Regions from separate parts of the Agromyces sp. G08B096 genome, predicted to be linked through region 1. Evidence: predicted binding sites of a transcription regulator. Region 1 holds the regulator's gene; the other holds the start of a gene.
What was found. The regulator LexA, encoded in region 1, represses DNA repair genes until DNA is damaged. The targets are predictions, from matches to a motif close to TCGAACANNTGTTCGA.
Positions count from the first base shown of each region.

Region 1 (14,462 bases):
TCGCCGGCAAGATCGGAGAGGTCTTCGACGGGGACGCGGACCGTCAGATCGAAACGTTTGCCCGACGGCGGCGCCACGATCGAGACCGGTTTCGTGCCGGCGAGGAAGCGGGCGACCTCCTCGTGCGGACGGACGGTCGCCGACAGCCCGACACGCTGCACCGGCCGGCCCGCGAGCGCGTCGAGCCGTTCGAGCGAGAGCGCGAGGTGCGAGCCGCGCTTCGTGCCGGCGAGCGCGTGGATCTCGTCGACGATGACCGTCTCGACCCCGCGAAGGGTTTCCCTCGCTGCCGAGGTCAGCATGAGGAACAACGACTCCGGCGTCGTGATCAGGATGTCGGGCGGGCGCGAGACGAGGGCGCGTCGCTCGTTCGGCGGGGTGTCGCCCGAACGGACCCCGACGGTGACCTCGGGCGGCTCGAGGCCCTGCGCGGCCGCGGTGCGGGCGATGCCGACGAGCGGTGCCCGGAGATTCCGCTCGACGTCGACGCCGAGCGCCTTCAGCGGCGAGAGGTAGACGACCCGCGTGCCGGAGCCCGGCTCGGATCCGTCGGCGTGCAGCCGGTCGAGCGCCCACAGGAACGCCGCGAGCGTCTTGCCCGAGCCCGTCGGAGCGACGACCAGCGCGTGATCGCCCCGGGCGATCGCCTGCCAGGCGCCCCGCTGCACCGAGGTCGGTTCGGTGAACGACTCGGTGAACCAGGCCCGGGTCGCGGGCGAGAATGCCTCGAGCGCCTCGGTCATGGGTCCATTCAAGCCGATGCCGCCCACACCGCGCCCCGAGTATGCGCCGTGGCGTCCGCCTGACGGGCCGTCAGCGCCCCGCGCGCAGCTCGGCGAGGGTGCGCTCGACCACCGCGACGGTGCGCGCCGCCTGCGCGGCATCCGTGCGCCAGTTGCTCACCGAGAACCGGACGACCGCGCGGTCGCGCCACCTCGACGTCATCGCGAGCACCTCGCCGCCGCGCCACAGCCGGTCGCTCAGTTCGGCGGTCGATGCGTCGTCCTCCAGGGCGATGCACACCTGGGTGAAGACGACGTCGTTCAGCACCTCGACACCGGGCAGCGCGGCGAGGCCCTCTGCGATGGCGCGCGCCGCATCCGCGAGCCGCTCCACGAGCTCACGCACACCGGCCCGGCCGAGCGACCGCAGCACCGCCCAGGTCGGTACCCCGCGAGCGCGGCGCGACAGTTCGGCGACCTTCTCGTGGGGGTCGGCGCCCGTCTCGGTCGCCTGCAGGTAGCTCGCGTGCATGCTGAGCGCCCGGAGCATGGCGGGCTGATCGCGGACCACCGCGATGCCGCAGTCGTACGGCACGTTGAGCGTCTTGTGCGCGTCGGTCGACCACGAGTCCGCCTGCGCGAGCCCCGCCGTGAGCGAGGCGAACCGAGGGGATGCCGCGGCCCACAACCCGAACGCACCGTCGACGTGCACCCACGCCCCGGCCCGATGCGCCACCTCGATCGCATGAGCGAAGTCGTCGAACGCGCCCGAGTGGATGTTCCCCGCCTGAAGGACGACGAGGGCCGGGCCGTCGCCGGCGGCGAGCTCGGTGCCAAGGGCGTCGACGTCGATGCGGCCTTCCGCGTCGGCCGCGACCGCGACGGGTGCCCCGAGCCCGAGATAGCGGCCCGCGAGGTCGACCGTGCCGTGCCGTTCGGCGCCCACGATGAACCGGACGCGCGGGCCGCCGGCGAGGCCGGCGGTGGCGACCTCCCACCCCGCGCGGCGCAGCACCTCGTCGCGCCCGGCCGCCATCGCCGCGAACTGCGACATGGTCGCCCCCGTCGCGAACCCGACGGCGCTGCCGGCCGGGAGGCCGAGCAGGTCGAGGATCCACTCCCCCGCGAGCTCTTCTGCGGCGACCGCTCCGGGCGTGATCGCCCGGAGCCCCGTGTTCTGATCCCACGCCGAGACGAGCCAGTCGGCCGCGAGCGCCGCCGGCTGGGTGCCGCCGATGACCCACCCGTAGAAGCGCGGCGAGCCGATGGCGATGAGACCGGGCTCGATCGCCGTCGCCAGGCGCTCGATCACCGCCTCGGCCGGCTCCCCCAGCTCGGGCAGCTCCGCCCCGAGGGCGTCGCGCACCTCCTCGGGGCTCGCGCGGGGCGGAACCGGCCGCTCCTCGACGCCCGCGAGCCAGCGCCGCGCCGCACGATCGGCCTCGACCAGTGCCGCGTCGTACGGATCCTCGGCGGATCGTTCCGCCCGGGCGGCGGTCCGCCCCCGGCGATCGCGCCCGTCCCCCATGTCGCACCCGGCTTCCGCGCGGCACGTGCCGCGCCACGGTCGATTGTCCGCCGGGTGCCGCCGGCGGTCAACGCCCCGTTCGGGGACGTGCCGGTCAAGGTGCGGATGCCCCGCCGACGAGCTTCACCGCGAGGGAGTCGACGCCCGCGGCAATGACGTCGTCCTCGGCCCAGCGCCTGGCGAGGCGGGTCGTCGTCGCGTCGAGCTCCTCGCGGGTGAGTCCGGCGACCAGCTGCAACCGCACCACCAGCTCGGGCCCGGCCAGCCGCGCGTCCGGGTCGCCCGGCAGCAGTTCGACGCCGAGGACCGCGAGCTCGGATGAGATCGACCGCTCGAACGCCGCGATGACCGCGTCGTCCTCGAACGGCGGCCGCCACGGACGCGACTGCGCGACCGCCCACACCGCGGGGCGGCGCAGCACGAACTCGCCGTCGGACCCGGGGTCGAGCACGACGAGGTCGGTGCCGTCGTCGGCGGCCGCGAGCGCGACGCGGACCCCGTCGGCCGGCACCGGGCGGGCCGTCGGGTTCCACGTCGACATCGCCCCGACGGACGCGAAGACGGGGAGCACGCGCCGACCGTCGGGACCGGCGACCGTGACGATCGACAGCTCCTGGCTCTTGTCGACCGCGAGCCCGTGCTCGCCCACCGCCGTGCCGCCGTCGCCGAGTTCCGCAAGCAGCGGGATCAGCAGCCGCGAGCCGCCGAAGGCCTGCACGACGTCCGCCTGTCCGCCATCGCCGGAGCGGAACCGGCGCACCGCCGCGGCGAGCTCTGGTGGCGCGCTGCCGTCATCGGCTGCATGCGGATTCGGCTCGAACGAGCGGCCGGCCCACGGCCGGCCGGCCGAATCGGCGGCTCCGCCGGGAGAACCGGTGCCCGGAGCGGCATCCGGCCCGTCGAAGGGACCGTCGTCAGTGGGACGCGACATCCAGCGCCTCGGGCAGCGTGAACGCGCCCGCGTAGAGGGCCTTGCCGATGATCGCGCCCTCGAGGCCGAGCGGCACGAGTTCGCGGAGCGCGACGATATCGTCGAGGCTCGAGACGCCGCCGGAAGCCACGACCGGGCGGTGCGTGCGGTCCATGATCTGACGCAGCAGGTCGAGGTTCGGCCCCTGCAGGGTGCCGTCCTTGGTGACGTCGGTGACCACGTACCGGGCGGCGCCGGCCTCCTCCAGGCGGTCCATCACCTGCCAGAGGTCGCCGCCCTCCTTCGTCCATCCGCGCGCCGCGAGCGTCGTGCCGCGCACGTCGAGCCCCACGGCGATGGCCTCGCCGTACTGCGCGATGACGGATGCTGCCCACTCCGGGTTCTCCAGCGCCGCGGTGCCGAGGTTGATGCGCTTCGCCCCGATCTCGAGCGCGTGCTCGAGCGACGCGTCGTCGCGGATGCCGCCCGAGAGCTCGACGTTGACACCGCGCACCTGGCGGATCGCCTTCTTCAGCACGCTCGTGTTGGAGCCGCGGCCGAACGCGGCGTCGAGGTCGACGAGGTGGATCCACTCCGCACCCTGGTCGGCCCAGTCGACCGCGGCGTCGACCGGGTCCCCGTAGCTGGTCTCGGTCCCGGCCTCGCCCTGCGTCAGCCGGACGGCCTTGCCGCCGGCGACGTCGACGGCCGGCAGGAGCACGAGCCTCGGGGTCTTGTTGAACTCACTCATCACTGTCCTCGAATCGGAAGACCGCGCGATGCGCGCGGCGTTCGGCACAGTCACAGCATCCTAGTCACCCGCGACCGCCGCGACCTGACCGTGACGTGCGAGGGCGGTGGCCCAGAGCCTCACGCGAGGGTGCCGAGCCAGTTCGCCAGCAACCGGATCCCGGCCTCCGACGACTTCTCCGGGTGGAACTGCGTCGCCGACAGCGGCCCGTTCTCGACCGCCGCGAGGAACCGGCCGCCGTGCTCGGCCCAGGTGAGCTTCGGCTGCGGGAACGGCGGGATGACGTCGAGGTGCCAATGCTGCGCCGCGAAGGAGTGCACGAAGTAGAACCGCTCCTCCTCGAGCCCGGCGAACAGCGCACTGCCCTCGTCGGGCTGCACGGTGTTCCAGCCCATGTGGGGCAGCACCTCGGCGGGCAGCTCGGTGACCACGCCCGGCCATTCGCCGAGCCCCTCGGTGTCGACGCCCCGTTCGACACCGCGCTCGAAGAACACCTGCATGCCGACGCAAACACCGAGCACCGGCCGGCCGCCGGCGAGCCGGCGGTCGATGAGCTCGTCGCCGCGCACCGCCCGGAGCTGGTCCATCACGGCCTTGAACGCGCCGACGCCCGGGACGAAGAGCCCGTCGGCCTCGAGCGCCGCCTTTCGATCGCTCGTGACCTCGACGTCGGCACCGGCCCGCTCCAGCGCCTTCGCCGCGGAGTGGATGTTGCCCGAGCCGTAGTCGAGCACGACGACGCGCCGACGCTTCACAGTGCGCCCTTGGTCGACGGGATGCCGACGACGAGGGGGTCGAGGGCCTTCGCCTGCCGGAACGCCCGGGCGAACGCCTTGAACTCCGCCTCGGCGATGTGGTGCGGGTCGCGGCCGCCGAGCACGGTCACATGCACGGTCAGCGCGGCGTTGAACGCGATCGCCTCGAACACGTGCCGGACCATCGATCCGGTGAAGTGACCGCCGATGAGGTGGTACTCGAAGCCGGACGGCTCACCCGTGTGCACGAGGAACGGCCGCCCCGAGATGTCGACCACCGCCTGCGCGAGTGCCTCGTCGAGCGGCACGAGCGCGTCACCGTACCGGGAGATGCCCGACTTGTCGCCGAGCGCCTGCCGGATCGCCGTTCCCAGCGCGATGCCGACATCCTCCACGGTGTGGTGGACGTCGATGTCGATGTCGCCCCGCGCGCGCAGTGTGAGGTCGGTGAGGGAGTGCTTCGCGAATGCGGTGAGCAGGTGGTCGTAGAACGGCACCCCGGTCTCGATATCGCTCGTGCCCGTGCCGTCGAGGTCGATCGAGAGATCGATGCTCGACTCGCTCGTCTCCCGCTGCACGCGAGCGGTCCGGTGGGCGTTCGAGGAGGTCATGCGGTCATCCTATTCGGGTCGTCCGTCGGCGCTCTCAGCTGCGCGCGGGGGCGAAGCCCGCGATCGCCTCGAGGAACGCCGTCGTCTCGGTCTCGGTGCCGGCGGTCACCCGAAGGCTTCCGGGGAGCCCGATCTCACGGATCAGGATGCCTCGCGCGAGGAGCGCCTCGAACACGGCGTGCGGGTCGTCGACGCCGTCGAACAGGACGAAGTTCGACCCGCTGCGGTACGGCCGGAAGCCGAGCCGCGCGAGCTCGGCCGAGATGCGCTCGCGCTGCGCTCGGATCTCGTCGACCATCGCGAGCATCTGGTCGGCGTGGGCGAGGGCGCCGAGCGCCGCGGCCTGCGTGAGTGCGGACAGGTGATACGGCAGCCGGACGAGCCGCAGCGCGTCGATCGCCGCGGGGTCGCCGGCGAGGTAGCCGACCCTCGCGCCGGCGAACGCGAACGCCTTGCTCATCGTGCGTGAGACGAGCAGCCTGGGACGGCCGGGCAGCAGCGTCACCGCACTCGGCGTACCCGGATCGGCGAACTCGAAGTACGCCTCGTCGACGACCACGATGCCGCGCGCGGCATCCGCGACGGCTTCGATCGTCTCGAGGGGAAGCGGCGTCCCGGTGGGGTTGTTCGGCGCGCAGAGCAGCACGACGTCGGGGTCGTGCTCGCGGACCGCGGCGACGGCGGTCGCCGGGCTGAGCTCGTACTCGGCGTCGCGGGGACCGGTGACCCACGCGGTGCCCGTGCCCGCGGCGAGCAGGCCGTACATCGAATACGTCGGGGCGAAGCCCAGCGCTGTGCGACCCGGGCCGCCGAAGGCCTGCAGCACGTGCTGGAGCACCTCGTTCGAGCCGTTGGCCGCCCAGATCTGCTCCGGGGCGAGCCCGTGACCGAGGTACGCCGCGAGGGCGGTGCGCAGCTCGGTGAACTCGCGATCGGGATACCGATTCAGCCCGAGGATCGCGGACGCGACCCGGGAGACGATGTCGTGAGCGACCGACTCGGGGATCGGATGCGTGTTCTCGTTGACGTTCAGCGCAACGGGGACGGCCTGCTGCGGCGCGCCGTAGGGCTGCTTGCCGCGGAGGTCGTCTCGGATGGGGAGTTCGTCGAGACTCGTCACCAGATCATGGTAGCCGCGGGGTGCGGCGCGGCCGCGCCGCGGCGTCATGAGTGGACTCGGATGATCTGCGCGGGACTCGCCCGCGCCACGGATCATTCCGGGTGCCTCACCGAGGGCGGTGCGGGTGCCTCACCGAGGGCGGTACGGCCGCGTCAGAAGGATGCCGGCAGCGCGAGCTCCTGCCCGGGCTGGACGACGGCGGAGTCGAGATCGTTGATCCGCAGGATGTCTGCGATGACCTCGCGGGGGTCTTCGTCGGGCGCCAACGACACCGCAAGCTCCCAGAGGGTGTCTCCGTGGCCCACTGTGACCGTCTCGAGCGAAGCCGCCGCGCCGCGCGCCCCGTCGGCCGCCGCCGCGCCGGAGCCTAGGACGACGGCGACGGCCCAGACGACGAGCGGCACCGCGGCCAGCGCCGTGAAGACGGCCCGGCCGCGACGGGTGAGTCGGAGTCGGGTGCGGGGGTGCTCGGACTCGGCCCGGGGCATGACGCCGAGCTGGTCGATGGTGGTCGCGGTGCCCATGGGTCCTCCCGAACGTGTCGTGCCCGAACCTGGAAGCGAAGCTCTGTTCCGAATGTATCTTCGAATACCGACATCTGCAAGCCCTCCGCGTCCATCCCGCTCCCCCGCACGAATGCGCGACACGCTCGAACAGATGTTTGTCGCCCGTGCGCGCGGCGGATACAGTTTCGAATGTCACTGGAATTCGACCAGACACCACCGACATCGGCCGCCGGGCGGCCGCGACGAGGGGCGAGAGCGTGAGCACCGACATCGACCGCACGCGGGAGGCCGCCGCAGGGCGGCGCCGCAAGAGCCTCTCGGCCAAGCAGGTGGCGATCCTCGAGGTGATCCAGCGGTCGGTGGCGCAGCGCGGCTACCCGCCGAGCATGCGCGAGATCGGCGACGCGGTCGGCCTCTCCTCGCTCTCGAGCGTCACGCACCAGCTCAACCAGCTCGAGCTTGCGGGCTACCTGCGGCGAGACCCCAACCGTCCGCGCGCCCTCGAGGTGCTGATCGAGCTCCCCGGCAGCGAGGAACGAGCCACTCCCGCCGGCTCGGCGGCCCCGGTCGCCGACGCCGCGATGGTCCCCCTCGTCGGGCGCATCGCGGCCGGCGTCCCGATCACCGCCGAGCAGCAGATCGACGAGGTGTTCCCGCTCCCCCGTCAGCTCGTCGGCAAGGGCGAGCTGTTCATCCTCAAGGTCGTCGGCGATTCGATGATCGACGCGGCCATCTGCGACGGCGACTGGGTGGTCGTCCGCTCGCAGAAGACGGCCGAGAACGGCGAGATCGTCGCCGCCATGCTCGACGGCGAGGCGACCGTGAAGGTCTTCCGCCAGCGCGACGGCCACACCTGGCTGCTGCCCCGGAACACCGCGTTCGAACCCATTCTGGGCGACGCCGCCGAGGTGCTGGGCAAGGTCGTCGCGGTCCTGCGGACGGTCTGAGCCCCGGTCGCCTGCGCGCTCCCCGGGATCAGTCCGCGGTCGAGCCCGCCGTCGCGAACGCCCCGGCCGACGGCGCCGGCATCGGCAGCGCCTTCAGCCAGCCGATGACGGCCGACATGAAGCCGGCGTGATCATCGCGGAACACGGTGTGGCCCGTCCCCTGCACGGTCTCGACGGTCATCCCCTGCCCGCGGAGCCGGGCGGCCACGTCGCCGGTGATGAGCAGGCTCTTCTCGGCGAGGAGCACGAGGCTCGGCGCCACGAGTCGCGCGGGCGGCACCAGCCGCGTGGTGTCGGAGAAGCCGAGGATGGTGCGCTTGTCCCAGTCGCGGAGCGTCGCGAGCTCGATCTCGACGTCGTCGGCGTGCCACTTCGGGTTCATCTTCACGAGCGCCGAGCGGCGCGGCCGCGGAGCGACCGCGAAGAAGAGCTTGAAGGCGAGACCCCGGAGACCCGTCGGGAACGAGAACGCGGGGTCGATGTAGATGGCCGCGCGCGGCGCCAATCGGTCGGCGACGAGGCTCGCCACGAGCCCGCCGAGCGAGTGGCCCATGACGACGTCCGGGGCGGCATCCAGCAGCGGCTCGAGCGTCTCGACGACGTCGTCGGCCCATCCGGCGGGAGAGTAGCGCTTCGCCCGCGGGCTTCGGCCGTGCCCTGCCAGGTCGACGGCCAGCACCCGGAACTCGTGCGCCTCCAGTTCGGCCGTGACGCGGTGCCAGGCGCGCGAGTCCGACATGATGCCGTGGATGAGGATCGCGGTCCGGGGACCGCTGCCGGATTCGGTGACGGCGAGCTGCATGCGACGACGCTAGCCGCCGCACCTGGGCGCCCGCCCCCAGCGTCCGGTGAAGGCCGTGTGAGGCATCCGGATTCCGGCGTCGGAGACGGAAACGGGGTGCCGCACGATCGGCGCGGCACCCCGTCCGTCGTCTCAGGAGGGCGAGACGAGTCCGTCAGGCGGTGACCGCGACCTCGGCGCGTACCGCTCGCGTCGCCTCGATGATGTGCTCGAGCGAGGCGACCGTCTCCTCGTAGCCGCGGGTCTTCAGCCCGCAGTCGGGGTTCACCCACAGCCGCGATGCCGGGATCTCCGCCACGGCCCGCTCGAGGAGCGAGCGGACCTCCTCGACGCTCGGCACACGCGGCGAGTGGATGTCGTAGACGCCCGGCCCGATGCCGTGATCGAAGCCGCTCGCGGCGATGTCGTCGACGACCTCCATCCGGCTGCGCGCGGCCTCGATCGAGGTGACGTCGGCGTCGAGGTTGCGGATCGCGTCGATCACGACGCCGAACTCGGAGTAGCAGAGGTGCGTGTGCACCTGCGTCGCCGCCGCCGCGCCGCCCGTCGCGAGCCGGAACGAGCCCACCGACCAGTCGAGGTATGCGGGCTGGTCCGCGCGCTTCAGCGGCAGGAGCTCCCGCAGCGCCGGCTCGTCGACCTGGATGACGCGGATGCCGGATGCCTCGAGGTCGGCGATCTCGTCGCGGAGCGCCAGCGCGACCTGCCGGGCGGTGTCGCCGAGCGGCTGGTCGTCGCGCACGAACGACCACGCGAGGATCGTCACGGGGCCGGTCAGCATGCCCTTCACGGGCTTGTCGGTCAGCGACTGGGCGTACGTCGACCAGCCGACCGTCATCGGCTCGGGGCGCGAGACATCCCCCCACAGCAGCGAGGGCCGCGTGCACCGGGAACCGTACGACTGCACCCAGCCGTGCTCGGTGACGGCGAAGCCGTCGAGCAGCTCGGCGAAGTACTGCACCATGTCGTTCCGCTCGGGCTCACCGTGGACGAGCACGTCGAGGCCGAGCTCCTCCTGCAGGCGGATGACCCGTTCGATCTCGGCCCGCATCTCGGCGGTGTACTCCGCTTCGGTGAGCTCGCCCTTCGTGAGGCGTGCCCGGGCCCGGCGGATGTCTCCGGTCTGCGGGAAGGAGCCGATCGTCGTGGTGGGCAGCTCGGGCAGCTCGAGCGAGGCCTGCGCGGCGACGCGCGCGTCGTAATCCGCACGCGCGAAGTCCGCCTCGCCGAGCGCCGACAGCCGCTCACGGACGGCGGGCACGCGGACGCCGGGCGCCTCCGCACGGTCGGCAAGGGCGGTCGTCGCCGCGTCGAGCTCGCCGGCGATGGCGTCGCGACCCTCAGTCAATCCTCGGGCGAGCGTGGCGATCTGCGCCACCTTCTGGTCGGCGAAGGCGAGCCAGCCGACCAGGCGCTGGTCGAGCTTCGTCTCGTCGGCGACGTCGTGCGGCACGTGGAAGAGCGAGGTGGAACTCGAGACGGCGACGCTGCCCGAGAGGTTCGCGAGCGCCGAGGCACGGTCGAAGGCGGCGGCGAGGTCGCCGCGCCAGATGTTGTGGCCGTCGACGACGCCCGCCACCAGCGTCTTCGCGGCGAGGGACTCCTCCGTCGCCGGGTCGAGCCGCTCGGGCACGGTGCCCTTCACCAGGTCGAGGCCGATCGCCTCGACCGGCGTGGCGGCGAGCGCGGGCAGCGCGTCGCCGAGGGCGCAGTAGGGGGCGGCCACGAAGAGCGCCGGCCGGTCCTCGGCTGCGCCGAGCCGGTCGTACGCCGCGGCGACGGCCTCGACGATGCGCTCGGGGGCGTCCTCGAGGCTCTCGCTGACGAGCGCGGGCTCGTCGAGCTGGACCCACTCCGCGCCGGCCCGGGCGAGGTCGGCGAGCAGTTCGGCGTACACCGGCACCAGGTCGGCGAGGCGGTCGAGCGGACGGAAGCCCTCCGGCGCGCCGTCGACGGGCTTCGCGAGCGCCAGGAAGGTCACCGGACCGACGAGGACGGGCCTCGTGAGGTAGCCGGCCGCGCGCGCCTCCTCGACCTGCGCGACGAGTCGCTCTCCGTGCGCGGAGAAGTCGGTCTCGGGGCCGATCTCGGGCACCAGGTAGTGGTAGTTCGAGTCGAACCACTTGGTCATCTCCAGCGGGGCGTCCTCCCCCTCGCCGCGGGCGATGGTGAAGTACCCGGCGAGGTCGACCTGCCCGTCCGCTCCGACGAGGCGGGAGAAGCGCGCCGGGACCGCCCCGACCGCAACGGCCGCGTCGAGCACCTGGTCGTAGTAGGAGAACGACTCGGGGATGGCGGAGTCGGTCCGTCCGAGGCCGAGCTCGGCGAGACGGGCGCGCGTGTCGGCGCGCAGCGCTGCGGCGCGCGTCTCGAGCTCGGCCGCGTCGATCGAACCCGACCAGAAGGCCTCGACCGCGCGCTTCAGTTCGCGGCGGCGGCCGATTCGCGGGTAGCCGAGGATGGTCCCGGTGGGGAAGGCGGAGTGGGTCATCGCTTCGTGGTGTTCCTCTCGTGGGCGTTCCGGCTCGGCCGGGGGTCGTGGACGGTCGTCGACCCGGCGGCCGCCGGGTGGTCGAGGGGGGTACGGGTGCCGGTGTGCGCGAGGCCGATGCGGTCGAGCACGCTGAGCACGGCCTCGTGGCGGTTGAAGGTGTACAGGTGGAGGCCGGGCGCCCCGCCAGCGAGCACGCCATCGGCGAGCTCGGCCGCGTACCGGACCCCGAGCTCGGCCTGCGCCTCGGGGTCGGGCTCGATCTCGAGGTCGATGGCGAGCTGCGCTGGCGGTTCCACGCCGGTCAGCTGCGTGAGCCGGGCGAGCCTGGCCGGGGTCGTCACGGGCATGATGCCCGGCAGGATGGGGATCGTCACGCCCGCGGCTCGGGCCCGCTCGACGAAGCCGAGGTAGTCGTCGGCATGCCAGAACAGCTGGGTGATCGCGAGATTCGCACCCGCGACCTCTTTGGCGAGCAGCGCGTCGACGTCTTGACCGAGGGTGCGGGAGCGCGGATGTCCCGTCGGGAAGGCCGCGACCGCGACGCGCTCCGGTCGGGGCCGATCGCGGATCTCGGAGACGCCCGGCAGACCCGGGATGCCGACCTGTCCGAACGGCTCGCGCTCCTCCTGCACCCGGTGGATGAGCTGGACGAGCTCCGCGGCGCTGCCGAGGTCGCCGATGCCTGCGTCGGGGTCGGCCCCCGCCGGCGGATCGCCGCGGAGCGCCAGGAAGCTCGTCACGCCCGCGTCGAGGAACTCCCGCACGAGCCGGTTCGCCTCCGCGTGGGAGGAGCCGACGCAGGTCAGGTGCGCCATGGGCTCCACGTCGGTGTGCTCGAGCATGTACCGCAGCACGGTCAGCGACCGCTCCCGCGACGAGCCGCCGGCACCGAACGTCACGGAGATGAACGCCGGCTTCGCTTCGGCGAGCCGGTCGATGGTGCGGCCGAGGGCGAGCGCCGCGGCATCCGTCCGCGGCGGGAAGAGCTCGAACGAGATCGGCGGACGACAGTCGCCGCCGTCGGTGTCGCTCGCTGCCATGTCGCTCCTGCCGGACTCCTGCCGCCGGGGCGGTGGCCGCGCGGCAGGCCGCGCGACCCGGCCGTCACGGCGGGTCGGTCTCGCGGGCGGGTGCCGGGCTCGGCGGTCGCTCCTGGCGGTGGGCATCCGGCCCGCCGCCGTCGATCAGGAGCGACGATACGCCGTCGCGACGCGCGCGACGAGCATTGTGACGGCGGGTGACGGATGCCTCGAGCGCTGCGCTCGGCCGCCTCGAGCGAGCTACGCCAGGGCCGTCGCGGATGCCGTGAACTCGGCCAGCTGGGCGGCGAGCTCGGGCGAGGCGAGCGCCACGATGCGAGTGCCGTCCTCGACGTAGTCCACGGAGAGCACTCGTCCGGTCTCGTGCAGCGTCGACACCACGTCGCCGCGGTCGTAGGGCACGAGCAGGTCGATCTCGACCGCGGGGTCGGGAAGCATCCGGCCGATGGCGGCGAGCACGTCGGCCACGCCCTCGCCGGTGCGCGCGGACGCGAACACGGCGTTCGGTTCGAGGCCCTGCAGCACCAGACGGTCTTCGGCGGTCACGAGATCGGCCTTGTTGAAGACGACGAGCTCTGGGATGTCGCGCGCCCCGACCTCGCCGATGACGTCGCGGACCGTCGCGATCTGGCCCGCCGGGTCGGGGTGGGCGGCATCGACGACGTGCACGATCAGGTCGGCGTCGCCGACCTCCTCGAGCGTCGAGCGGAACGCCTCGACGAGCTGGTGCGGCAGATTGCGGACGAACCCGACGGTGTCGGCGATCGTGTACACGCGCCCGTCGGCCGTGGTGTTGCGGCGGACGGTCGCATCGAGGGTCGCGAAGAGGGCGTTCTCGACGAGCACGCCGGCGCCCGTGATGCGGTTCAGCAGGCTGGACTTCCCGGCGTTCGTGTACCCGGCGATCGCGACCGACGGCACCGCGTTGCGACGGCGGTTCGCGCGCTTGGCCTCGCGCGCCGGCTTCATGCCGACGATCTGCTTGCGCAGCTTCGCCATGCGCGAGTGGATGCGGCGGCGGTCGAGCTCGATCTTCGTCTCACCGGGGCCTCGGCTGCCCATGCCGGCACCGCCGCTGCCGACCTGGCCACCGGCCTGGCGCGACATCGACTCACCCCAGCCACGGAGGCGCGGGAGCAGGTACTCGAGCTGCGCGAGCTCGACCTGGGCCTTGCCCTCGCGGCTCTTGGCGTGCTGGCTGAAGATGTCGAGGATGACGGCCGTGCGGTCGATGACCTTCACCTTCACCGCGTCCTCGAGCGCACGCCGCTGGCTGGGTGCGAGTTCGGTGTCGGCGACGACGGTGTCTGCGCCGAGCGACGCCACGATGTGGCGGAGCTCCTCGACCTTGCCGCGGCCGAGATAGGTGGACGGGTCGGGGTGCGGCCGGCGCTGGAGCACGCCGTCGAGGACGCGCGCGCCAGCGGTCTCGGCCAGTGCGGCGAGCTCGCGCAGCGAGTTCTCCGCGTCTTCGAGCGAGCCCTGGGCGTAGACGCCGATCAGCACGACGTTCTCGAGTCGCAGCTGCCGGTACTCGACCTCGGTGACATCCTCGAGTTCGGTCGACAGCCCGCCGACGCGGCGAAGCGCCGCGCGCTCCTCGCGGTCGTACTGCTCGCCGTCGGCGGAGGCATCCCATTCGGGTGCGTCGGTCTCGTGCTTCTGGATCGAGGTCGCGGCTGCGGCGCCGAAGCGCGAGACGCCGGCACGGCTCTCGGCGTTCCGGAGGACGCGGTCGACGGCGTCGTCGGCGGTCTCGTGTTCGGCGTCGTTCATTGCTCTCCAGCCTACTTCGGAATGGTGCGATAGGTTCCCCGTATGCCCCAGGATCACTACTTCTCGTCGAGCCCCGCCGCGCCCGGAGCCCTTCGGGAGATCCGGGTGGAGCTCGGCGGACGCGAGGTCGTCGTGGTCACCGCGCCCGCGGTGTTCAGCCCCGATCACCTCGACGGGGGCACCCGCGTGCTGCTCGACACCGTGCCCGAGCCGCCGGCCACCGGCCACCTGCTCGACCTCGGCACCGGCTGGGGACCCATCGCGCTCGAACTCGCGATGGCCTCGCCGGATGCCTCGGTGTGGGCGCTCGACGTCAACGAGCGCGCCCTCGACCTGGTGCGCCGCAACGCCGCCCGCCTGGGCCTCTCGAACGTCAACGCCGTGACCGCGGCGGATGTTCCCGCCGACGTCTCGTTCGCGGCGATCTGGTCGAACCCGCCGATCCGGGTCGGCAAAGCGGTCCTCCACGGCCTCATGCGCGAGTGGCTGCCCCGCTTGGA
Region 1 is NZ_CP158374.1:2,068,710-2,083,171, forward strand. Features, by position in the region: gene ABIQ69_RS10010 (DEAD/DEAH box helicase) at 1-743, opposite strand, end outside; gene ABIQ69_RS10015 (aminotransferase class V-fold PLP-dependent enzyme) at 814-2,250, opposite strand; gene ABIQ69_RS10020 (SseB family protein) at 2,345-3,181, opposite strand; gene priA (bifunctional 1-(5-phosphoribosyl)-5-((5-phosphoribosylamino)methylideneamino)imidazole-4-carboxamide isomerase/phosphoribosylanthranilate isomerase PriA) at 3,165-3,911, opposite strand; gene hisH (imidazole glycerol phosphate synthase subunit HisH) at 4,031-4,666, opposite strand; gene hisB (imidazoleglycerol-phosphate dehydratase HisB) at 4,663-5,277, opposite strand; gene ABIQ69_RS10040 (histidinol-phosphate transaminase) at 5,312-6,397, opposite strand; gene ABIQ69_RS10045 (LysM peptidoglycan-binding domain-containing protein) at 6,550-6,921, opposite strand; gene lexA (transcriptional repressor LexA) at 7,173-7,850, shown strand; gene ABIQ69_RS10055 (alpha/beta hydrolase) at 7,879-8,652, opposite strand; gene metE (5-methyltetrahydropteroyltriglutamate--homocysteine S-methyltransferase) at 8,807-11,143, opposite strand; gene ABIQ69_RS10065 (methylenetetrahydrofolate reductase) at 11,140-12,186, opposite strand; gene hflX (GTPase HflX) at 12,427-13,962, opposite strand; gene ABIQ69_RS10075 (methyltransferase) at 14,005-14,462, shown strand, end outside.

Region 2 (14,462 bases), 520 kb from region 1:
GACGGCTTGGCGAGCAGGACCTCGTGCCCGCGCTCCTCGTAGTTGAAGGCCGCCTGCAGCAGCGCCGTCGACTTGCCGGAGTTCATCGCCCCGTAGCGGAAGTAGAGCTTGGCCATGCAGTGCGCCGTTCGGTGGTTCGCGGTCGGTCGGTCGGCCCTCCCCCGCTGCACGCCGAGTGCTGTGGCGTGCGGTGCGCCGGACGGCCCACCCGATCGTACTTCTCCTCGGCCCATCACTCGATGACGTAGTCCAGTTCGACGGTGATCTCCTCCCGCGAGATCGCCGTCCTCGTGCGGAATCCGACGACGCTCGCGACGGCTGCGAATCGTTCGAGCTCGCGCCGACGGACCTGGCGTGTCCCGCGTTCGGCGAGGATCACGAGTCGGCCGTTCGGGTCGTCGAGATCCCGCTCGGCGCGCACGCGCACCGCGGCGGCACGCTCGTCCGCGGCGAGCCAGGTGAGCAGTGCGGCGACGGCGGCCCACTGATCGTCGGCGAACTGCCCGGCGTCGCCGTCGCGGTCGGCGATGTCGACGGGGATGCCTCGCGCCGAGGCGAGGCTCGCCGCGAGGTCGTCGAGCCAGGTCGCCTCGATCCCAGCGCGGAGCGCCCGCCGCAGCGCCTCCGCGAGCTCGCGCGCCCGGTCGGCGTCCTGGACGGTGATGCGGTCGGCCGTCATGATCTGCGCGAGGAACGGCAGGACCTCGCGCCCGAGCACTGACACCCGGGACTGCTGCGCGCTGCGGGCGAGGCCGGTGCGGAGCTCCTGGTCGCGGCGGAGCACCGCGCGATTGGCCTCGCGCTGCCAGGCGAGGACGGCGTCGACGATCGTCGACGAGTACACCGCCGCGGCGGCGGTCAGCGCGAGCACGACCGCGACGTCGACGAGGATCAGCGAGGCGAGCGGCCCGTCGGTGGCGGTCGTCGCGGCCGCGCCGACGACGAGGATGGAGAGCACCCCGGCGGCGAGGACGCCGGCGATGGCGAGAGCGGTCCAGTTGCAGAACGGCGCGAGCGCGAGGATGAGCATCCCGATCACGGCGGGACCGTAGTCGTCGTACAGGTACCGATTGTGCCCGGCGGTAGAGACGTACTCGGCGATGGCCGCACCGACGGCCAACGTGACGACGAGCCCGAGCCGTTCCGACGTGAACGGGGCGCGAGCCGGGGCCGTACCCGTCGCGGCGGCGACGGCCGCGGCGCCGACCAGCATGATGCCGATGACGGCCACGGCCGGCAGTCGCACCTCGCCCCAATGCGCAATGGTGAGCGCGATCGAGAGTGCGACGGCGAGCGCCGCACCGATCGACGCGATCCACACGGCCGAGATCCCCCCCGATCGGGTCGACCTCCTGCTGGGTGAGCCTGAGGCGTCTCACTCGGCGGCTCCGATCGGGACGGTGAGCACGATCGTCGTGCCGACGCCTTTCGTGGACCACAGCCTGACACCGCCGCCCACCTGCTCGATCCGGCCGCGAATCGAGGTGCGCAGGCCGATGCGGTCGGCCGGCACCTCGTCTTCCTCGAAGCCCGCACCGGAGTCCATGACGGCCACAGTCAGCTCCCCGCCGCCGACGCCGATGGCCAGTTCGGCGTCGGCGACGCCGGCGTGGCGCCCGACGTTGACGAGGCACTGCGCGACGGCCGCGTCCAGCGCCTCAGCGCGCGCGGTGGTGACCAGCTCGAGTGCGCCGAGGTCGCCCATGATCCGCACGGTGACGCCGGCGGTGGCCGCCGCCTCGAGCGCGGTCGCGAGACCGCCGGGCGGATCGGATGCGTCGGCGGTCGGGGTGCCACGCGGTGACGGTTCGGGCCGCTGGTCGATCGCCCAGTCGCGGCCGACGATGAGACCGAGGTCCTGGCGGATGCCCGCCCTCAGCCGCTCGTCCACGCGGCCCGAACCGGCCGCGGCGATCGCGACGAGGTGGCTGAGCGCCGTGTCGTGCAGCCGTGCCGTGGCCCGCAGTTCGTCGTCGTGTCGCAGTGCGAGCTCACGCGCCTGCTCGCTCGCGCGGTGCAGCCCGGTGTCACTTCTCGCGCCCCGGTTGCGGCTCACGCCGTCGAAGACACGGGTCGTGAGCACGAGCCCGAGGGCGAACAGCGCGGCGATGCTGGGCGACCACGTCGCCCCGACGAGGGCGCAGCCCAGGAAGGCCGCGGCTTCGCCGAGCCCGAAGCCCAGCACCGCCCAGGTGACCGCGATCGCGGTGCCCGAGCCGGCGCCGCCGACGAGCACCATCGCCACACGCGGCAGTGCCAGCACCGCGTTGTTGGAGGTCGCGAAGCGGCTGTCCTCCCCCATCACGATCATCGTCACGCCGACCATCACCGCGGTGCCGACGACGAGATAGGCCACCGTCGCCGTGACCGTCGGGGCGAACCAGAGGACTGCGAGCAGGGCGATCATGACGAGTACGGCGCCCGACGCGGCCCACGCCACGTGCCGGTCGAGCGCGACGGCGCTGACGACGCCGACCAGGACGGCGATGGTGAGGCAGACGAGCGCCGCCGCCTGCCCCGCCCGGTCGAGCGCGTGGCTCAGGGCGTCGCGAGCAAGATGCCCGGGCAGCCCCAGCGCCATGCGTCCCTCCGGATACGGTCCTCCTGCGGATTATCGCACCGGGGCGACGCGCGGGGCGGTCGGGTTTCGTCCGGCGTCGGTCGATCCGGCCATGAGCCGCGTCGGACCGGACCGTCGCCCGTGGCCGGACCGGCCGCAGCCCGGACTCAGAAGAGCGCCGACGGGTCGGGCGGCGGCGCGAACGTCGGCACGGGCTGCCGGCCGGGCGCGAGCTGCTCCCGGCTGCCGCGCGGCGCGCTCGAACGGACGCCGCCGGTGGTCGGATCGGGGGCCCGGGTGCCCATGCCGTGCGACCGCAGGATCGGGCGGACGCGTTCGGCGAGCCACGCGCGGTACGCCTTCGGCGCGTACGCGTTGCGACCGTAGTACATCGAGCGGTACTTCGGCACGAGATCGGGATGCTCCCGCTCGAGCCACTGCATGAACCACGGCTTCACCGACCCGCGCAGGTGCAGGGCCGCCCACGTCACATGGGTCGCGCCGGCCGCCTTCGCCCGGCCGATCGCGTCGTCGAGGTGTGCCCGCGTGTCGGTGAGGTACGGCAGGATCGGCATGAGGAAGACGCCGCAGTCGAAGCCGGCCTCGCGCACCGCCGTGACGGTCTGCAGCCGGGCCTTCGTCGACGGCGTCCCTGGCTCGACCGACTGCTGCAGGTCGTGGTCGTACACCGCGATCGACATGGCGAGGTCGACCGGCACGTGCTGCGCAGCATCGGTGAGCAGCGGCAGGTCGCGCCGAAGCAGCGTGCCCTTGGTCAGGATGCTGAGCGGCGTGCCGCTCGCCGCGAGCGCCTCGATGATGCCCGGCATGAGCGCGTACCGGCCCTCGGCGCGCTGGTACGGGTCGGTGTTCGTGCCGAGCGCGACGTGCTCGTGCCGCCAGGACGGCTTCGCGAGCTCCTTGCGGAGCACCTCGGCGACGTTGACCTTCACGATGATCTGGCGGTCGAAGTCGTCGCCGGCGTCGAGGTCGAGGTACTCGTGCGTCGGGCGGGCGAAGCAGTACGCGCACGCGTGGCTGCACCCGCGGTAGGGATTGATGGTCCAGGCGAACGGCATCGCCGACTGGCCGGGCACGTGGTTGAGCGCCGACTTCGCAAGCACCTCGTGGAAGGTCATGCCGGCGAACTCGGGCGTCTGCACCGACCGGACCAGGTTGTTCAGGCGCGCGAGCCCCGGCAGCGCGTCGGACTGATCGACGCCCAGTTCCTGCCCGCTCCACCGCATTTCCTTATTCGAACACATGTTCGAATCGATCGCAAGACGACTCGCGTGCCCGGATCGGAGGCGCGGGCGGGCGGGCGAGGAGCGCCCGCCCGCCCCCACGGGTCACCCCGCCGCGGCGATCGCCGCTTCGGCCGGACGGCCCGCCTCGAGCCGGAGCTCCGCATCGCTCCAGCGACGCCGCATCCACCGGTCGTGGCTCGCGATCAGGACCGCGCCCGGATACCCGCCGAGCGCCGCCTCGAGCTCGGTCGCGAGCCCGAGGGAGAGGTGGTTCGTCGGCTCGTCGAGCAGGAACAGGTGCGGCGGCTTCGCGATGACGAGCGCGAGCGCCAGCCGTCGCTGCTGCCCGACCGACAGCGCGCCGACCGGGCGGTCGGCATCGCGCGGCGCGATGAGCCCGAGCGAGGACAGCGGCACCTGCTCGGCGCGCCGCTCGCCGAGCGTCCGCTCGTACAGCTCACGCGGCGAGGCATCCGGATCGGCGAAGCGCACATCCTGCTCGAGCAGGCCGATGCGCAAGCCGCGGCGCCGGTGCATCGTGCCGCCGTCGAGCGGCACCCGCCCCGCGAGGACGCCGAGCAGGGTCGACTTGCCCGCCCCGTTCGCGCCGGTGACCAGCAGCCGCGCGGTCGGCGCGATCTGCAGCGAGCCGATCGACAGCCGCCCGGTGACCGACGCATCCGTCAGCTGCACGAGCAGCCCCGCCTCCTCGGTGAGCGCGTGCGCGCCGGTCGGGATGCCGGTGAACGCCAGCGCCTGCGGGGGCTTCTGCACCTGCTCGCGCTCGAGCGTCTCGAGGCGCAGCTCGGCGTTCCGCACCCGCCGTGCCACCGTGCGGGCGACGTTCTCGCCCTTGAAGTGGCGGATGAACTTGTCGTTGTCGGTCGCCGCCCGGCCGTGCGCGACGGTCCGCGCACTCTGGTCCACGACGCTCCGCAGCCGCGCGAGCTCGTCCTGCTCGTCCTCGTACTGGCGCTGCCACCTGGCGCGCTCGTCGGCCTTCACCCGGAGGAACTCCGAGAAGCTGCCGCCGAACACGGTCGCCCCGGCGGCCGGCTCCCCGGAGCCAGCCGTGGCCACCGCCCCCGAGGCGAGCCGGCGTGCGGGATCGAGGTCGAGCAGCCCGGTGGCCACGCGATCGAGGAACGCGCGGTCGTGGCTCGCGAAGACGACCGGACCGCGCCACGCGCGCAGCCGATCCTCGAGGAACGTCGCCGCCGTGTCGTCGAGATGGTTCGTCGGCTCGTCGAGCAGCAGCGCATCGGACGCGCGGAGCAGCAGCGCGGCCAGCGCGAACCTGCTCCGCTGCCCGCCCGACACCTCGCCGATCGTGCGATCGAGCGGGATGCCGGCGACACCGAGCCCCTGGAGCAGCTCGTCGCGGCGCGCGCCGGCCGACCACACGTCGGCCCGCTCGGCGGCGTCGAGCGCGGCGGAGTAGCGGGCGGATGCCTCGGGCGAGGCATCCGTCAGCGCGGCGGCCGCCGCATCGAGTTCGCGCTCGATGGCGCGGACCTCGGCGAGCGCGGCCTCGAGGATGGCGTCGAGGCGCTCCGACGGGGCGAAGGGCACCTCCTGCAGCAGCAGGCCGATGCGGGAGGGCCGGGTGATGCGGCCCGCGACCTCGGGTGGGACGCCGCCGGTCGGCAGCGGCACCGCGGCCGCGTCCGCATCGCTCAGCCCCGCGAGCAGGCGCAGCAGCGTGGACTTGCCGGCGCCGTTCTCGCCGATGAGGCCAAGGCGTTCGCCCGGCGACACGGTGAGGGACAGGTCGGCGAGCACTCGTCGCTCGCCGTAAGACACCGACAGGCCGTCGGCGCGGAGATGGTGGGAGAAGGAGATCGTAGTGGGCAAGAAGTCCGCCCTTTCGCGATGGTGCTCCCGGGCGGGCGAGCCGGCGACGCGGGTCGGCGACCGGTTCGCGCGACGGCGCAGAGGGCTCGCCCGCCTCTGGAGCGGAAACGGATGACTCCCGCCGGGCATCTGCCGTGCGCGAGGGTGCACGGCAACGCTGTCGCGATCAGCGGAACGGGCACACCACGGGTCAACGGCGCCTCAGGCGCGGGACGGTGGGTGTGCTCACTTCATAGCCGTACGACCATAGCAGACCGGGAGGTCTGCTCGTCAAGTACTGATCCGCCGTACCGGCGCCCGCGCACCGCCCCGAAGCGCTGCCGCTTCGGCTCAGGCGGTGAGGTGCAGCGCCTTCGCCGTCGCCGCGAGCGACTCGGCCGCCGCGGCCGGATCGTCGTTGAGCTTCTCCCCGTAGTGCGGGATCATCTCGCGGATCTTCGGCTCCCACGCGGAGAACCGGTCGGGAAAGCAGCGCCGCAGCACGTCGAGCATGATCGGCGCTGCCGTCGAGGCGCCGGGCGACGCACCCAGGAGACCGGCGATCGTGCCATCGGCACCCGTGATGACCTCGGTGCCGAACTGGAGCACACCGCCCTGCTCGGGGTCCTTCTTCATGACCTGCACGCGCTGGCCGGCCGTGATGAGCTCCCAGTCCTCCTTCTTCGCGGTCGGCATGAACTCGCGGAGGGCCTTCATCTTCGCGTCGCGGCTCGCGAGCAGCTCGCCGACGAGGTACTTCACCAGGTCGAAGTTCTTGAACGCGACCTGCAGCATCGGGCCGAGGTTGTGCAGACGCACCGAGAACGGCAGATCGAACCAGGTGCTCGACTTCAGGAACTTCGGGGTGAACCCGGCGTACGGACCGAACAGCAGGGCCGTCTCGCCGTCGACGACCCGGGTGTCGAGGTGCGGCACCGACATGGGCGGCGCGCCCACGGCCGCCTTGCCGTACACCTTGGCCTGGTGCTGGGCGACGATCTTGGGGTTGGTGGTGCGCAGGAACTGGCCCGAGATCGGGAAGCCGCCGAAGCCCTCGATCTCGGGGATGCCCGAGTGCTGCAGCAGCGCGAGCGCGCCGCCGCCGGCACCGACGAACACGAAGCGGGCGCGCACCTCGTCGGGGGTGTTCCCGACGAGCCGGCGGAGCCGCAGCTTCCATGCGCCGTCCTTCTGGCGCTTCAGCCACGTCACCTGGGTGTCGGTGTGGACCTCGGCGCCGCGGCGCGAGAGGTCGTCGAAGAGGTGGCGGGTGAGCGCACCGAAGTCGACGTCGGTGCCGGCCTCGATGCGGGTCGCGGCGACCTTCTGCTTCGGGTTGCGCTTCTTCGCGAGCAGCGGCGTCCATTCGGCGATCTGCTCGAGGTCTTCGGTGTACTCGAGGCCCGGGAAGAGGGGCTGGTCCTTCAGGGCGTCGACGCGCTTGCGCAGGTACTCGATGTTCGACTTGCCCTTGACGAACGTCATGTGCGGCGTGGAGTTGATGAACGTGTTCGGCTCGGGCAGGTCGCCCTGCTCGACGAGGTGCGCCCAGTACTGGCGGCTCACCTGGAACTGCTCGTTGATGCTGATCGCCTTGGCGGGGTCGACGGTGCCGTCCTTCGCCTCGGGCATGTAGTTCAGCTCGCACAGCGCCGCATGGCCGGTGCCGGCGTTGTTCCACGCGTTCGAGGACTCCTGCGCGACCTCACCGAGGCGCTCGTAGACCCGGATGCTCCAGTCGGGCTGGAGCCGGGAGATGAGGGAGCCGAGCGTCGCGCTCATGATGCCCCCGCCGATCAGCACGACGTCGACGGTTTCCTCTGAATGCACGATTTCCAGTCTATGTCTCCGGGGCGGCGCGCTTGACCGCGGGTCGGGGCTGCGCTATCAGGCCCGGGCGGCCGCCGGGGTCTCCCCGAGCGGCACCGCGGCGGCCGTCCCGAACGCCGCGCGGGCGCGCGCGAGCGCGTCGGGGGCGGCCCCCGCGTGCTGCAGGGCGAGCAGGCCCGCCCCGACGATCGGCGGGCCGTCGAAGATCTCGACGACGGCGAGCGGGGCGTCGAGGGCGAGGCGGTCGAGGATGCCGCCGATGAGGCGCGGGTCCCTCGCCTGCACGATGCCGCCGCCGAGCACGACCGGCACCGGGCGGTCGAGCAGGTCGAGACGGGTGAGGCACGCCCGCGCGAACGCGACGATCTCCTCGGCCTGGCGGTCGACCAGCTGAGCCGCGACCGCGTCGCCCTGCCGCGCCGCCTCGAACACGGAGGGGGCGAGCACGGCGAGCTCGGCCGAGTCGCGCCGGCCGAAATGGAGATCCTCGATGAGCTCGGCGACCGAGCCCAGCCGCAACTGCTCGAGCAGCATGCCGGTGAGCAGCGTGCGCGGCCCACGACCGTCCACCTCGCGGGCCGCGTGCCAGAGCACCTCCTCGCCGAGCCCGCTGCCCCCGCCCCAGTCGCCCGAGAGCGGCCCGAGCGAGGGGAACCGCGCATCGGCGCCGTCGGCCCGCACGCCCACGGCGTTCACGCCCGTGCCGCACACCACGACGACCGCGTCGGGCGAGTCGGTGCCCGCCCGCAGCAGGGCGTACAGGTCGTTGTCGATCACCGTCGAGGGCGACACCCATGGCCGGCCCTCGATCGCGGCGCGATACTCCGCGAGTTCCACGGGAAGGTCGATGCCCGAGAGGTACAGGTCGGCCTGCACCACCGGGTGCTCGCCCGCGACCTCGCGCACGAGCGCGTCGACGACGCCGACGGAGGCGTCCAGCCCCTCGAAATGCGGACTCGAGCCCGGGCCCCGCCGCCGCGACACGATCCGGCCGTCGAGGGTCAGCGCCGCGGCATCCGTCTTCGAACCGCCTCCGTCGACACCCACCACCACCGGCTCGAGGGCACCTGACGCCGCGGCATCCGGCCGCCCGGTCACGCCCACTCCAGGAACCGTGCGTTCTCGGCGAGCAGGAGATCGGTGAGCCGTTCGGCCCGCTCGTGCTGCAGCACCAGCGGGTGCGCCCGCATCGCGCGAAGCACCCGGTCACGTCCGCCGTGGACGGCGGCGTCGAGCGCGAGCCGCTCGTACCCGGCGACCCCCGCGATGAGCCCCGCGATATCCGCGGGGAGCGGCTCGACCGGCTCGGCCTCGAACCGGTCGTCGCGGTAGCGGGCCGGCACCTCGACGACGTGGTCGTCGGGCAGGAACGGCAGGAGCCCGTCGTTGCGGAGATTCACGACGCGCGGGGCATCCGCGCCGCGATGCATCGCGGCCAGCAGCTCGATCGCCGCCTCCGAGTAGAACGCACCGCCCCGCCCCTCGAGCGCGGCCGGCTTGTCGTGCTGCGCCGGGTCGGCGTAGAGCTCCAGCAGCTCGCGCTCGATCGCGCGCACGGCCTCGGCCCGGGTGGGCTCGCGGAGCTGCTCGGCGAGCACCTCGTCGTGCGCGTAGTAGTAGCGCAGGTAGTAGGAGGGCACCACGCCCAGCTGGGCGAGCAGCTCGGGCGCCAGGTGCACCTCCCCGGCGAGGTCGCCCAGCCGGTCGGCGAGCAGCGACGGCAGCGCGTCCCGTCCGTCGACCGAGACGCTGCGCTCCCAGGTGAGGTGATTGAGCCCGACGTGCCCCAGCCGGACCTCGTCGTGGCCGACGCCGAGCATCGCGGCGAAGCGTCGCTGGAAGCCGATCGCGACGTTGCACAGGCCGACGGCCCGGTGGCCGTGCTCGAGCAGGGCCCGGGTGACGATGCCCACCGGGTTGGTGAAGTCCACGATCCACGCGTCGGGCTTCGCGTGGCGTCGGACGACGTCGGCGATCCGCAGCACGACCGGCACCGTGCGCAGCGCCTTCGCGAGCCCGCCCGGCCCGGTCGTCTCCTGGCCGATGCAGCCCGCCTCGTGCGGCCACGTCTCGTCGGCGTGCCTGGCGTCCTGCCCGCCGACCCGCAACTGGACGAGCACCGCGTCGGCGTCGGCGACGCCCGCGACGAGGTCGGTCGTGCCCACCACGCGAGCGGGATGAGCCGCGTGGCGGAGCATCCGCTCGCTCATGCCCGCGACCAGCGCGAGCCGGCGCTCGTCGGGGTCGACGAGGTGGATCTCCTCGAGCGGCAGCTGCTCGCGCAGCCGGGCGAATCCGTCGATGAGCTCCGGCGTGTAGGTCGAGCCTCCGCCGACGATGGCGAGTTTCATGGGTCCTCCGATGGGTGGATGGGAAGCGGATGAGCGGGCGAGCCGCCGGATCCGGGCAGACGGATGCCGCGTACGGGTGACGATCGACCGGTGGGCGGTCGATCGGATGTGGCGATCGATGGTGGCGCGGCGGTGTCGCCGCGCGGGGTCAGACGGCGACCGTGATGTCGGCCTCGAGCCGGTCTCGGATGCGATCGACGAGCAGCTGGCGGGCGCCGAGCAGCACCGGCTGATCGCCGGTTCCGCTCGCGCGGACCACGAGCTTCGGATGCGCCGCCGCGTCGATGCGGTCGCCGACGAGTTCGGCGAGCCGCGTGCCGCCCGCCCGGCCCGTCGGGCCGCCGAGGACGATCATCGCGGGATCGAGCACCGCGAGGAGCGGCGCGACGGCATACGCGACCCGGTCGGCGACCGCCTCGAGGGCGGCGGCATCGCCGGCGAGCCGCGGCAGCACCTCGGCGAGCGCGGTGCCCTCCTCCGCCCCGAGCAGGTGCGCCACGGCGGGCCCGCCGAGCAGGTCGGTGAGGTCGTTCGCGGTCGGCGCGATCGCGGTCGCGCTCCGCGCCACTTCGAGGTAGCCGACCTCGCCCGCACCGCCGGCGGCGCCGCGGTGGACGACCCCGCCGAGGTCGATGCCGACGCCGAGCCCGTCGCCGATCCAGAGCAGCACGAAGCTCGACGCGGTGGTCGCCACGCCTCCGGATCGCTCGGCCATGGCCGCGAGGTTGACGTCGTTCTCGATGAGCACGGTGCGGCCGAGCGCGCGCTCGAGCCGGCGCCGGCTGCCGACCTGCGGCCAGCCGGGCAGCGTGTCGGTGAACGAGAGCTCGTCGCCCTCGTCGTCGAACGCGGCCTGGACGCCCGCGACCACGAGGCCGACGGAGTCGACATCGACGCCCGCGGCCCGGCACGCGGCCTCGACGGCGCCGAGCACGTCGGACTCGGGCGTGCGCCCGGCCGTCGCGGCGGGGACCTCGACCACGGGGTGGTCGGCGTCGGCCGCGTCGACCACGACGGCCTCGATGGCGCCGGCGAGCACGCTGATCGCGACCCCGGTCACCCGGTCGGTGCGCACCCCGTAGCTCACCGCGTTGGGACCCCGGCCTCCCGACACCTCGCCCACCGCGTGGATCAGCTCGACGCGCTCGAGTCGCGCGATCATCTGCGCCGCGGTCGGCTTGGACATGCCGGAGAGCTCGCCGAGCTGGGCCCGCGTGAGCGGGCCGTGCTCGAGCAGCAGGCGGAACGCGGTGCGGTCGTTGTGCGCGCGCAGCCACGTGGGCGTGCCCGGGTCGATCCGGTTCATCGCCTCCTCCTGCCCCGCCGGTGCATCCGGCGCTCGGTCGTCATCGATCACTGTATCTGAAAGGTTTCTTTCCTGAATGACGCCTCACCCGCCTCTCCGGACTTCGTCCCGGAGCGCCCCGAGGCGGTCCGGGTCGGCCGCGGCCTCGAGCAGGGTCTTCGTGTACTCGTGCTGCGGTCGCAGGATGACGTCATCGGCCGGTCCGCGCTCGACGATCTCGCCGCGGGTCATCACGAGGATCTCGTCGGAGAAGTGCCGCGCCGTGGCGAGGTCGTGCGTGATGTAGAGCACGCCCAGCCGCTCCTCCCGCTGCAGGTCGGCCAGCAGGTTCAGCACGCCGAGCCGGATGGAGACGTCGAGCATCGACACCGGTTCGTCGGCCACGATGAAGCCCGCCCCCGGCGCGAGCGCCCGCGCGATCGCGACCCGCTGCCGCTGACCGCCCGACAGCTCGTGCGGCCGACGGTTCGCGAAGCTCGCCGCCGGCTCCAGCCGCACCCGCTCGAGCAGCTCGTACGCGCGCTCGCGCGCCTGCGCCGCCGACAGCTGCGGATGGTGGATCCTGACCGGCCGCTCGAGGTGGTGCAGGATCGTGTGGAACGGGTTCAGCGAGGCGAACGGGTCCTGGAAGACCATCTGCACGTGCCGCCGGTACCGCGCGAGCCCCGCACCCCGCGTCGCCGTCGGCCGCCCGTCGAGGAACACCCCGCCCGACGTCGGAGACTCCAGCTTCGCCAGCATCTTCGCGATCGTCGACTTCCCCGACCCGCTCTCGCCCACGAGCGCGACCGTGCGGCCGGGCTCGAGGGTGAACGAGACATCCTTCACCGCGTGCAGCGTCTGGAACCGCACGCCGCTGCGGAGCCGGAAGTCCTTCACGAGGTTCCGCGCCTCCAGGCGCTCCGGTCGCGCGTCGCGTTCGGTCGCCCTCATGCCACCCCTCCCTTCTCGCGGACCGGTCCGCCGTTCTCCCGGACCGGTCCGCCGTTCTCGCCGACCGGCCCGCGTCGCACGAAGTCCCCCCGGTCGCCCCGCAGACTCGGGAAGCTCGCGAGCAGCCGCTTCGTGTACTCGTGCCGCGGGGACCGGTAGATCTCCTCGGCGTCGCCCTGCTCGACGATCTCGCCGGCGAGCATCACCGCGATCCGGTCGCTGATCTCGATGAGCAGCGGCAGGTCGTGCGTGATGAAGATCACCGCGAACCCCAGTCGCTCCCGCAACCGCATGAGCTCCCGGATGATGCCGCGTTGCACGACGACGTCGAGCGCCGTCGTCGGCTCGTCCATGATCATGACCTGCGGGTCGAGGGCGAGCGCCATCGCGATCATCACGCGCTGGCGCATGCCGCCCGACAGCTCGTGCGGGTAGCTCGACAGCCGCGACGGGTCGACGCCGACGAGTCCGAGCAGTTCGGCGCTGCGCGCCTCCCGCTCGGCCCTTCGCAGCTCCGGCCGGTGCGTCCGGAACACGTCGTGCAGCTGCGCGCGCACGCTCATCACGGGGTTCAGGGAGTTCATCGACCCCTGGAACACCATCGACACCTTGCTCCAGCGGAACGTGCGCAGCGCCTCGCCGTCGAGCGCGACGACGTCGATGTCGCGGCCGGAGGCGTCGTGGAACACGACCTCCCCGCCTGTCATCAGCGCCGGCGCCTTGAGCAGCCGGTTCAGGCCGTACGCGAGCGTCGTCTTGCCACAGCCGGACTCGCCGGCCAGGCCCAGGATCTCCCCGCGGTGGAGGGTGAGCGACGCGTTCCGCACCGCCTTCACCGGCGGGTCGACCTGGTACTCGATCGACACGTCGCGGGCCACGAGCACCGCCTCACCGCGGCTCATGCGAACGCCCCCGAGTCCGCGACGCCGCGACCGGCCTTCTCGGCCTTCCGCTGGTTGCGGGCCGCCTGCGGCGCGATGCGCAGCTTCGGGTTCACGACCTCGTCGATCGCGAAGTTGATCAGCGACAGCCCGGCGCCGAGGAGCGCGATGACGAGGCCCGGCGGCACGAACCACCACCAGGCCCCGGTGCCGACCGCCTGCCCGGTCTGGGCGTCGTTCAGCATCGTGCCGAGCGTGATCGAACCGGTCGGACCGAGCCCGAGATAGGAGAGGCCGGCCTCGCCGAGCACCGCGAAGATGATGCCGAAGATGAACTGCGCGGCCAGCAGCGGCACCAGGTTCGGCAGGATCTCGACGAAGATCACCCGCATCGGCTGCTCCCCCGCGACCCGGGCCGCGGCGACGTACTCGCGCGTGCGCAGCGACTTCGCCTGCGCCCGCAGGACGACCGCGGACCCGGCCCAGCCGGTGACGCCCAGCACTAGCGCCACGAGCAGCGAGCTTCGGGCGAGCGGCCCGAGCCCCTCGGTGTTCTGCACGTACGCCGCGATCACCATCACGAGCGGCAGCCCCGGGATGACGAGCATGATGTTCGTGAACAGGGTGAGCACCTCATCGAGCACCCCGCCGAAGTAACCGGCGAGCACGCCGAACACGATCGCGAGCAGCAGCGCCACCACGCCCGCCACGAGGCCGACGAACAGCGACCCCTGCGTGCCCCAGGCGAGCTGGGCGAAGACGTCGTAGCCGAGCTTCGTGGTGCCGAGCCAGTGCTCGGAGTTCGGCGGCAGCAGCGCCGGGTTGCTCGAGTCGCGCGGCGGCTGCGCGATCATCGGCCCGAAGAGGCCGAACGCGACGATCGCGCCGACGATGACCAGCCCTGCGATGAGTTTGCCGGATCGCTGCGGGAGCAGGTGCGCGAACCGCGACGGGCGCTCGACGCGCGTCGCCGCGACCGCGGCGGTGGTGGCTGGAGCGTCAACCATGGTGCCTCGCTCTCGGGTCGATGAAGCCGTAGACGAGATCCATGACGAAGTTCGCCGCGAGCACGGTGAGGGTGATCACGAGGAACACGCCCTGCATGAGCGCGTAGTCGAGCCCCTGCACGGCCTGGATCATGAGTTTGCCGATGCCCGGGTAGCTGAACACCTGCTCCATCACGATGGAGCCGGCGACGACGAACCCGAGCGCGATGCCGAACCCCGCGAGGCTCGGGATCGCCGCGTTGCGCGCGGCGTAGCGGGTGCGGATGCGCCGGGGAGTCAGGCCCTTGGCCTCCGCGGTGACGACGTAGTCCTCCGACATCGTCGAGACCATCATGTTGCGCATGCCGAGCAGCCAGCCGCCCACGGAGGAGAGCACGATCGTGGTGGCCGGCAGGATGGCGTGCACCACCGCGCTGCCGACGAACGCCCAGCTCCACTCCGGTCCCGCCGGGAACTCGAACACGTCGTACCCGCCGATGATGGGCAGCAGGCCGAGCTGCACGGAGAACACCGC
Region 2 is NZ_CP158374.1:2,583,724-2,598,185, forward strand. Features, by position in the region: gene ABIQ69_RS12460 (thymidine kinase) at 1-116, opposite strand, end outside; gene ABIQ69_RS12465 (hypothetical protein) at 233-1,321, opposite strand; gene ABIQ69_RS12470 (ATP-binding protein) at 1,376-2,581, opposite strand; gene ABIQ69_RS12475 (Rv2578c family radical SAM protein) at 2,728-3,807, opposite strand; gene ABIQ69_RS12480 (ATP-binding cassette domain-containing protein) at 3,910-5,661, opposite strand; gene ABIQ69_RS12485 (malate:quinone oxidoreductase) at 5,992-7,470, opposite strand; gene ABIQ69_RS12490 (BadF/BadG/BcrA/BcrD ATPase family protein) at 7,528-8,568, opposite strand; gene ABIQ69_RS12495 (6-phospho-beta-glucosidase) at 8,565-9,821, opposite strand; gene ABIQ69_RS12500 (ROK family transcriptional regulator) at 9,970-11,127, opposite strand; gene ABIQ69_RS12505 (ATP-binding cassette domain-containing protein) at 11,212-12,060, opposite strand; gene ABIQ69_RS12510 (ABC transporter ATP-binding protein) at 12,057-12,962, opposite strand; gene ABIQ69_RS12515 (ABC transporter permease) at 12,959-13,948, opposite strand; gene ABIQ69_RS12520 (ABC transporter permease) at 13,941-14,462, opposite strand, start outside.
Region 2: ABIQ69_RS12475 (Rv2578c family radical SAM protein) is a predicted target of LexA. The motif match lies at 3,816-3,831, and genes of this name have one in related genera.